DNA from 3 places in the Rouxiella badensis genome. Region 2 is predicted to be linked to each of the others. Evidence: riboswitches for the same ligand, from Rfam matches in the RefSeq annotation. Region 2 holds a riboswitch; each other region holds the start of a gene.
What was found. Region 2 has a riboswitch for thiamine pyrophosphate ahead of thiC (phosphomethylpyrimidine synthase ThiC). Riboswitches for the same ligand answer to the same signal wherever they lie in the genome.
Positions count from the first base shown of each region.

Region 1: linked by a shared signal. The riboswitch ahead of thiB (thiamine ABC transporter substrate binding subunit) and the one ahead of thiC (phosphomethylpyrimidine synthase ThiC) in region 2 are both predicted to bind thiamine pyrophosphate.
Region 3: linked by a shared signal. The riboswitch ahead of thiM (hydroxyethylthiazole kinase) and the one ahead of thiC (phosphomethylpyrimidine synthase ThiC) in region 2 are both predicted to bind thiamine pyrophosphate.

Region 1 covers NZ_CP114062.1:3,428,421-3,431,694, reverse strand. The annotation lists gene thiP (thiamine/thiamine pyrophosphate ABC transporter permease ThiP) at 1-1,050, opposite strand, end outside; gene thiB (thiamine ABC transporter substrate binding subunit) at 1,026-2,012, opposite strand; TPP riboswitch at 2,068-2,189, opposite strand; gene sgrR (HTH-type transcriptional regulator SgrR) at 2,228-3,274, opposite strand, start outside.
Region 2 covers NZ_CP114062.1:3,754,815-3,758,088, forward strand. The annotation lists gene nudC (NAD(+) diphosphatase) at 1-295, opposite strand, end outside; gene O1V65_RS17300 (Rsd/AlgQ family anti-sigma factor) at 402-917, shown strand; TPP riboswitch at 1,005-1,131, shown strand; gene thiC (phosphomethylpyrimidine synthase ThiC) at 1,260-3,227, shown strand; gene thiE (thiamine phosphate synthase) at 3,224-3,274, shown strand, end outside.
Region 3 covers NZ_CP114062.1:218,959-222,232, reverse strand. The annotation lists gene O1V65_RS01230 (hypothetical protein) at 1-94, shown strand, start outside; gene thiD (bifunctional hydroxymethylpyrimidine kinase/phosphomethylpyrimidine kinase) at 79-897, opposite strand; gene thiM (hydroxyethylthiazole kinase) at 894-1,700, opposite strand; TPP riboswitch at 1,734-1,830, opposite strand; gene O1V65_RS01215 (YdgH/BhsA/McbA family protein) at 2,108-2,413, opposite strand; gene O1V65_RS01210 (OprD family outer membrane porin) at 2,725-3,274, opposite strand, start outside.

The sequences.
Region 1 (3,274 bases), 330 kb from region 2:
CATGGTCAGCAACAAGCAGAGTAGGCCGCTGCCTGCGGCGAGGCGCACCGACATCCACAGCGATTGCCAGAGTGCGTCTTGCTGCAGCACGTTTAACAGTGAAGCATTTACTCCGCCAAGCACTACTGCGAGCAGCGGCGGCAGGATAAGCAATAACGCGAGAGTAATCAGTAGAGTATCAAACACTCGGCGCAGCAGAGAGTCGTCCGGATTGCGCCAGCGCTGCGCGTGGGTATGACCCACCGGCAGAGCTTGACTCAGCTTCTGGCTGAGCAACACTAATCCAAGGCAGCAAAATAGCTGGATGAGCGCCAACAGCGCGGCGCGGCCGAGGTCATAGTCGTAACTAAGTGCTTGATAAATAGCCAGCTCAATGGTGGTGGCCTTCGGGCCGCCGCCGAGTGAGAGCACGGTGGCAAAGCTGGCGAAGCACAACATAAAAATTAGCGCACCCGCAGGCAATATTTGGCGTTTCAGCGCGGGCCATTCTACGAACCTGAACTGCTGCCAGCCGTTCATGCCGAGCTGCGCGGCAAGCTGGCGTTGTTCAATGGCAATATTTTCAAGAGATTGCAGCAGCAATCGCGTCGCCAGTGGCAAATTGAAAAATACGTGGGCGAGCAGAATGCCTTGTAGCCCATAGGGTGAGAAGCGATAGGGAAGGCCAATGAGGGCACACAGCTGAGAAAGCCATCCTTCGCGGCCATAGACGCTCAAAATACCAAACACCGCAACCAGCACCGGCAGGACCAGCGTCATGGCGCAGAGACGCAGCAGCCACTGCCTGCCGGGAAAACGTCGGCGGTAAAGACTTCGCGCCAGCAAAATAGCAGGAAGCATGGAACACAGCGCCGACAACAATGCCTGCCAGAAGGTAAAGCGAATGACGTGCCAGAGATAGCTGTCCTGCCAGACTGACCTGAACGCCAGCGCCGGTGCGTGGTGCAGCAGCGACCCCAGCGCCAAAAAGGCAACCAGCAGGATAACCAGTGCGGCTATGGCACCCGGCCATAGCCAGGCAGGGATCAGCGGCTGACGGCGTTCTGCCATGCCTGAGTCCATTTACTGCGGTTTTCAGCGACGGTCTTGGCGCTGTATTGAAGCGAAATAGCTGGCACGATAAGGGCATCATATCCTGCCGGCAGCGGCGTTTTGACCGCAGGATACATCCAGTTGCCTGTTGGGATCGCATTCTGGAAGCCCGGACTGGTGACAAATTTCATAAATTTTGCAGCCAGTTCAGGATGTTTGCTGGCAGCCAACTGGCCGGCAACTTCAACCTGCATGTATTGGCCTTCGCTGAAGTTGGCCGCCGCATAATTATCTTTTTTCTCTTCAATGATGTGATAAGCCGGAGAGGTGGTATAGCTCAACACAAGGGAGCTCTCGCCCTTCAGGAACAAGCCATAAGCCTCGCTCCAGCCTTTTGTGACGGTCACGGTCTTCTTGGCCAGCTTCTGCCAGGCCTCAGGCGCTTTATCGCCGTAGACTTTTTGTACCCACAGCAGCAGACCCAGACCTGGGGTACTGGTGCGAGGATCTTCGTAGATAATTGTCCACGGTTGCGGGCTGTCGACCAACTCTTGCAGGCTCTTCGGCGGATTCTTCAGCTTGTTTTTGTCATACACGAAGGCGAAGTAGCCGTAGTCGTATGGCACGAAGGTGCGGTCTTTCCAGCCACCCGGGATGTCCAGCGCAGTCTTGTCGACCGCCGGTTTGGCGAACAGACCGGTTTGTTCCGCAGCCTGCAGCAGGTTGTTGTCCAGACCCACAACCACGTCAGCCGGGCTGTTTTTTCCTTCCATACGCAGGCGATTGAGCAGCGAGACGCCGTCTTCCAGCGGGACATATTTCAGTTCACAGCCACAGTTGGCCTCGAAGGCTTTCTTGATGGCCGGACCTGGGCCCCAGTCGGCAGAGAAGGAGTCGTAGGTGTAAACGGTCAGAACAGGCTTGGCGGCCAGCGCCGGTGCGGCGACAAGCATCAGGCAGGGCAGTAATTTTTTAAACACTTTGCACTCCAACTTTACCTAAAGAAAAATAGGGGGGGCAAAGGACTTTGAGTCAGCGGGATGCACTCTCAAATCCCTTCGCCGGTATTAACCGGATCAGGTTCGACGGGTTTTTTCTCAGCCTCTTCCCCGCTTCGCCGTAGCGAAAAGCGTGAATCAGCACCCCGTTGAGAACGCGCTATTGTAGAGATTAAGTTAATGGGTTGAAAGCGGGTTTATGCGTCAGGAGGCGCAAACCAGGCAGATTTAAAGTCGAACCAACCCAGCGTATTCATCCTTACGCCGCGCATGCTGCGCTGTCCCTGTAGCAAAAGCCAATGGTGAAACAGAGGGTGAATGTGTCCGCCGTTGACCAGTTTCTGCGTCCATTCCGCCAGTGGCAGTTCACCGGCACGCCATTTCTGCGCCGCATTCTCAAGCCTGTCACCGAGACAAAATTGCATCAGCGGTAGCTCGAACAAGGTGGCAAACAGCGAAAACTCAATCGGTAGGGTAAAGTTGGCGCTGCCGAGCCACAAATCGCTCTTTGCCTCCCCACGATGCCAGGTAGCGTAATCAACTATCTGCACGTTGAGCTTCACATCGTGTGCCGCCAGCAGCGGGGCGAGCGCCTGGCAGATGTCCTGATACTCTGAGTGATCGCTGTAAAAGGTGAGGGTGAGTTCTTTAATATCTATCGGTTTTGGCTGCTGTAGCTGGGGGCGTCGATGGTGCCAGCGCGGCAATAATCCGTATGCCGGTGACCAATAGCGTTGATACGCAGGAGCAGAAGCATTGAGCAGCGCAATCGGATTAATCACCTCACACAGCCATTCCCGCAGCATAGTATTGCTTCCCGCCGGAGAACGCTGGTCGAAGAGCACAAAGTAGCAGCCTTCTTCGAGTCGACTTTCAAGCTGATCGTTAGCGGTATCGTCAGCCTGTAGTTGAACGCCAGAGTGCACTAATTCCTCGGTCAGCTCCGGCAGTACCCAGATGTTGACCTCATCGAGCAGCGCCCGATAGCCAAAATACTCATCAAAGGCGCGGATCCTCAGCTGCGTTTGCTGATTATGCACCACCGCATAGGGGCCGGTGCCTATGGGGTGACGGGCAAAATCAGGCAGTGACGCCCACTCCTGCGGCAGGATAAGCGCATGTACGCTGCCCAGTAGCCAGGGCAACCAGTGGTCTGGCTGGCGGAGATGAATATCGATGACGTTTGGCGTTGGCGATTCGACCCGTGAAAAGTGCGTGAACAGCGGGTGGTGTTTCAAACGGGC
Region 2 (3,274 bases):
CGCAAAACTTGTGGGACCGATAGAACTCCGACAGCTGAACGCCACGGCCTACCAGTTGGAACAGTCCGCGATCGCTATCCAATAGCTGCCGCGCCGACTGCATGCCGTCTTTCATCGACTTGCGGATCAACCAGACCGGCTCGCCCTGCCATTCTCCGATCTGTCGCCCAATATCTCCTGTAAAGGAAAAATCCTTTGCGGATCCGTTAGGTAAGGATCCTTCTGGAAGCCACAATTTACCTTCAAGGCTGACTACCCACCAGCCACGCTGCTGTTCTGTGATTTGGATTTCCATATTGTTGTTGCATAACCTCGAGGACACTGACAATCTGGGAAGCAAAGTTACATATAAGTAATCTTTAACCTTTGGACATTTTTTTACCTTACTCACGGAGTCAACCATGCTAAATCGTCTGGAAAGATTGACCCAACGCGTTGGTGGCAGCAATGAGTTAATCGATCAATGGCTGCACGCACGCAAAGAACTTTTGGTTTCTTACTGCACTCTCGTGGGCCTAAAACCTAATAAAGAGAAACACACGCCGCTGAATGAGAAAGCATTCGACAACTTCTGCCAGAATCTGGTGGACTATCTTTCAGCAGGACATTTCCATCTTTATCACAGGATAGTTGAAGAAGCCGATGGCACCCAAGAGACTCTTTTTGTGGCAGCGGCAAAAATCTATCCTGCCCTAGAGGCCAATACCGAGGCTATCATGGCATTCCATGACAGTTATACTGAAACCGATTTCAACGATGATAACGTTTTCGAATTTAACTACGCATTATCGGATATCGGCGAAGCGTTGGACGCCCGTTTTGATCTTGAAGATCAACTTATTACGCTAGCCTTCGACAATAAAATCGCGGCTTTGCCAACTGTTGCAAACGATGCAGCGATTGTTCGACCGGCTTAACAGTTTTGCCTAAAAACCCTGCAAAGGGTTGTGTTTTATAATCAGCCTCGTATATTGAGGTTTCTTAAACGGCCTGAAAGTGCAGGCCAATTCTTGTCGGAGTGCCTAGCGCAGACCTCTCTATACTGAGATTTGCCAGGCTGAGACCGTTAATTCGGGATCCGCGGAACCTGATCGGGTTAGTACCCGCGAAGGGAACAAGAGTAATTTATTGCGTTTGGACTTTGCGCTGCTTCCTGATTCAGGAATTACCACGCCGCAAGAATCAAATACAACGCCTTACTTCCGCTGTAAACCTCCTGACAAGCAATTTTCCCTTTCGCGATAAACGAGGAATTTGCTATGTCGAACACCCCAGAACTTCAGAATGAACCGGTAAAAAAAACCAGTAATCGTCGCCAGCAGCGTGCCGAAGCCCAGGCTTTTATCGACAGCCTGCAAGGCGTTGCCTTCCCAAATTCAAAACGTATTTATCTGCAGGGTAGCCGCGCCGATATTCAGGTGCCAATGCGTGAGATCCAGCTCAGCCCGACGATGATCGGCGGTACCAAAGACGCTCCAAAGTTTGAAGACAATGAAGCGATCCCGGTTTATGACACTGCCGGACCTTACGGCGATCCTCAATCCAACATCGATGTGCATCGCGGCCTGGACAAGATCCGCGCCAGCTGGATTGAGGCGCGTCAGGATACCGAAGAGCTGCCGCAGGTAAGCTCCGGTTTTACCCAGCAACGCATGGCCGACGAAGGCCTGGATCATCTGCGTTTCGAGCATCTCCCGCGCCCGCGCAAAGCGAAAGCGGGGAAAACGGTCACTCAGCTGCACTACGCACGTCAGGGCATTATCACCCCGGAAATGGAATACATCGCCCTGCGTGAAAACATGGGGCGTGAGCGTATTCGCGGTGAAGTGCTGCTGCAACAGCATCCGGGAGAAAGCTTTGGCGCCCACCTGCCGGAAAACATCACGCCAGAGTTTGTCCGTGCCGAAGTTGCGGCCGGTCGCGCGATTATCCCCGCCAACATCAACCATCCTGAATCAGAGCCGATGATCATTGGCCGTAATTTCCTGGTCAAGGTCAACGCCAACATCGGGAACTCGGCGGTCACCTCGTCTATCGAAGAAGAAGTCGAGAAACTGGTGTGGTCGACCCGTTGGGGTGCGGATACGGTGATGGACCTGTCAACCGGCCGCTACATCCACGAAACCCGTGAATGGATTATGCGTAACAGCCCGGTTCCTATTGGCACCGTGCCAATCTATCAGGCGCTGGAGAAGGTTAACGGCGTCGCCGAAGATCTAAACTGGGAGATGTTCCGCGATACCTTGCTGGAACAGGCAGAACAGGGTGTTGATTACTTTACTATTCACGCTGGCGTGCTGCTGCGCTATGTGCCAATGACCGCTAAACGCCTGACTGGTATCGTGTCACGCGGTGGCTCCATCATGGCGAAATGGTGTCTGTCGCACCATAAAGAGAGTTTCCTTTATCTTCACTTCCGTGAAATTTGTGAAATCTGCGCTGCCTACGATGTCTCGCTGTCGCTGGGTGATGGCCTGCGTCCGGGGTCGATTCAGGACGCCAATGACGAAGCGCAGTTTGCTGAGCTGCAAACGCTGGGCGAGCTTACCAAGATTGCCTGGGAGTATGACGTGCAGGTGATGATCGAAGGTCCGGGCCACGTACCGATGCAGATGATCCGCCGCAACATGACCGAAGAGCTGGAAAAGTGCCACGAGGCACCTTTCTATACTCTCGGCCCGCTCACCACCGATATTGCACCGGGTTATGATCACTTCACCTCAGGCATTGGCGCCGCGATGATCGGCTGGTTTGGTTGCGCAATGCTGTGCTACGTCACGCCGAAAGAACACCTTGGCCTGCCGAACAAAGAGGACGTTAAACAGGGTTTGATTACCTACAAAATCGCCGCACACGCTGCCGATCTGGCCAAAGGCCATCCGGGCGCGCAGATCCGCGATAACGCGATGTCGAAGGCACGCTTCGAATTCCGCTGGGAAGATCAGTTCAATCTGGCGCTCGATCCCGCAACGGCCCGCGCCTATCACGACGAAACGCTGCCACAGGAGTCGGGTAAGGTCGCCCATTTCTGCTCGATGTGTGGTCCAAAATTCTGCTCGATGAAAATCACTCAGGAAGTTCGCGACTACGCCGCTGCGCTGGAAGCCAAAGCTATCCCGATTGATATCGTCGAGTCAGGCATGACACAGATGTCGGAAGCCTTCCGCGAGCGCGGTGGCGAACTGTACCATCCGGCAGACAACATTGAAGAAGGAGTCGGTAAATGAATATCCCATCCACCCCGTTCCCTGAGGTGCCTTATTACCTCGGGCTT
Region 3 (3,274 bases), 1.5 Mb from region 2:
CGATGCGCAGCATCTACACGATGCGCTACAAATGTTTGAACGGGCAGAAGGTGCCTTAGGCTGCTTTGAGCAACAGCGTCACCACCAGCGATGAAAATGGTGAACCGGGCCGATGCCCTCACCCACTTCCAGAGAGTCCGCCTGCTGCAACGCCTGCTGTAAATAGTCTTTGGCTGCGCTGACGGTGTCAATCCAGTTAGCTTTTCTCGGCCTGATTGCAGCCAGCGCGGCGCTGAGTGTGCAGCCAGTGCCGTGCGTATTACGGGTGGCAATGCGCGGCGCAGTAAAGCGTTCACGATAGTGAGCGGTCATTAACCAGTCAGGGCTTTCACTGTCACTCAGATGGCCTCCTTTCATCAATACCGCTTCACACCCCATCTCCAAAAGCGCTTCACCTTGGCGGCACATCTCACGCTCGTCGGTCGCGACGGCGCAGTCCAACAGCGCCGCCGCCTCAGGTAGATTTGGCGTAATCAGCGACACCTGCGGCAACAGCCATTTACGCAGCGCCTCCACGGCGTCCGGCGTCAGCAGCGGGTCACCGCTTTTTGCCAGCATCACGGTGTCCAGCACCACGTAGGCCGGAGCCTTTTCCAGCTTACGGTAATAGCGCAGCCGCTCTGCGACCACTTCCACCACCTGTGTGTTGGCCAGCATGCCGATTTTGGCGCTGTCAATGCGCACGTCGCTCAGCACCGAGTCGAGCTGTGCCCCCACGAATAGCGGATCAATGTGATAGACCGACTGCACGCCACGGGTGTTTTGCGCCACCAGTGCGGTGATAACGCTGGTGCCATAGGCCTCCAGCGCGGAGAAAGTTTTCAGGTCAGCCTGAATACCCGCACCGCCGCTTGGGTCAGTGCCTGCAATGGTGAGCGCATTAATACGTCGGGTCATAGCGCCCCTCCGTTAAGCTTTTCAGCATCAAGCAGATAGAGATTGTCCATAAATGCCGGCGTAAAGCTGCCCGGCCCCTTAGCCACCTCGCAGGCGAGCTCACCGGCGCGAGACATCACGCGGCAGGCCGCAGCCACGTTTGCCAAACGGTCGCCCGGCAAAGAGGTAAAAGCGGCAACCACGGCCGAGAGCGCACAGCCAGTGCCCACTACGCGGGTCATTAGCACATTGCCACCCGGCACTGACACACTGTTTTCACCGTCGGTGACGTAGTCAATCTCGCCGGTGACCGCAATAATCGCACCGGTCTGGCGAGCCAAAGTTTGCGCAGCAGGCAGTGCGGCCAATGAAGTGTCGGCGCTGTCGACACCACGACCAGAAGCCGCCAGGCCGCTGAGCGCCATGATTTCAGACGCGTTTCCGCGGATTGCAGCAGGCTGAAGTCTGATGATTTCCTGACAAAACTCTGAGCGCCAGTTGAGTGCGCCGACGGCAACCGGATCAAGCACCCACGGCTTCTGCGCCTGGTTAGCGGCGTGAATGGCGGCAAGCATGGATTCGGCACGGGATTCGGTGAGCGTACCGACGTTCACCAGCAGCGCGCTGGCCATGGCGCTGAACTGCGCGGCTTCACGCGGGTCAACCACCATCGCCGGAGAAGCCCCGAGTGCCAGAAGAACGTTCGCGGTGATCGACTGCACCACGTCATTGGTGATGCAATGCACCAGCGGAGAAGCTTGACGAAGATGTTGTAAGGCACTGGCGGCGTATGCGCCGGGAAAAACGGTAGGTCGAGTGGTCATAAAACTCCCAACCGGCGATCAAGAAGGGGTACCGGTGGGATACCACGACTTCCCTACGCTGGCATTATCCAGATCAGGTAATACGGGTATCTCTCAGCCTTCACAAAGAAGGGCACCCCGAGTCATTGAAGCTAAGGGGTTAGCATAAGGGATGTAGGTGACTTACAGCAAGCTCTCTATTGCTCTCTCTCACGGCCTGTACCCACAATATACACGACATAAACCATCGCCGAAGCCTGCGGGGTTTTCGGTTAAATAAACAGTGGGTTAAGGGTTGGAAATAGCGTGCGGGTATTCTGGTTATTACGTTTTGGTCCTTAACAATGGCCTGCGCGAATACAGGTTTTTGAACGCCGCAAATCTTTCGAAATTGCGGCGTTTGATTATCTTGTCAGGACATTGGGGCGTTAATCGTAGGCCAGTTTATGATTAATATTGTAGAGCGTGGCCGTACCTGCCATGACGTGCTGTCCTTCATTGCCCTGTTTATGGGATTCCACGTTGGTGATGTGGTAGCCGACGGCACCGGCATCCAAAGCTTTCTTAACAAAAGCGCTATTTAATTCCTCCAGGGTGGTCGCCCAACTGACGGAGGTCACGCCGACGGCGCGCATGGAGGCTAATTCACGATGTGATAACCCAGAACGGATCAGAACCGGTTTAACGTCGTGTGGAGAGAATATTGATAAAACGTCTTTAACTAAATCTTTCATAGCCTTACTCCTCAGTATTCGTCTTCAAACTGGAGCTTTTGAAGCGGATTATTCAGCGCCATTGATAAATCCAGGTGATTACCTTTCTAAATCATTTAACGGCTTCGTCCCTAATAAATACCTTTCTGCAGCGGCAGTTTTAGCTTTAGTTGCTAAATAATTGTTAAGAAAACTTTAGAAATATTTTAAATAGTTTTTAATGAGGATATTACCAGCTAGTTACAGTTTGGCTTTTTTTGAAATGGTGTTTTAGCAGAGATTGCCTGAGTGAAGAGCTCACTCAGGCAGATAGTGCGCTTAGTCGAGGTCGATTAGAAGATAGAAATTGGGTATTCGACGTAAACGCGCACTTCGTTACCGCCTACGTTATACGAAGAGGCATCGGAAGATACGCGCAGAACCGAGTAGCGCAGTTTGAGCTTCAGGCCTTTCGCCACGCCGTCTGGCACCTTGTACTGAATCTGGTTAAACAGTTCGTGCTCGTGGCCGTTGGTGGTTTCGGAGGTCTGAATATTATCGCCGCGCACGTATGCCACGTCATAGCTCAGGCCCTGAACGCCAAGCCCACTGAGGTCAACCGAGTAAGCCAGCTGCCAGGAGCGCTCGCCCTGACCGTTGAAATCTGACCAGTAGGAGTTTGACAGCCAGATGGTGTTGCCGCCATCGCCAACCCCGCCATTTTTGCGGTAGCCGCCGTAGTTATAGCCGGTGCTGCCGTTGCTCTGCTGGTAAGCCAGTTTGAAGGTGTGGATGCCGGCGACATAGCTAGTTGCCAGGCTCCAAATATCGTTGCTGCGCCCGGTATCGAGCGTGTTGGCATAGTCTTGAGTCAGGCGTGATTTATAGCCGTTGAAGTCGAAA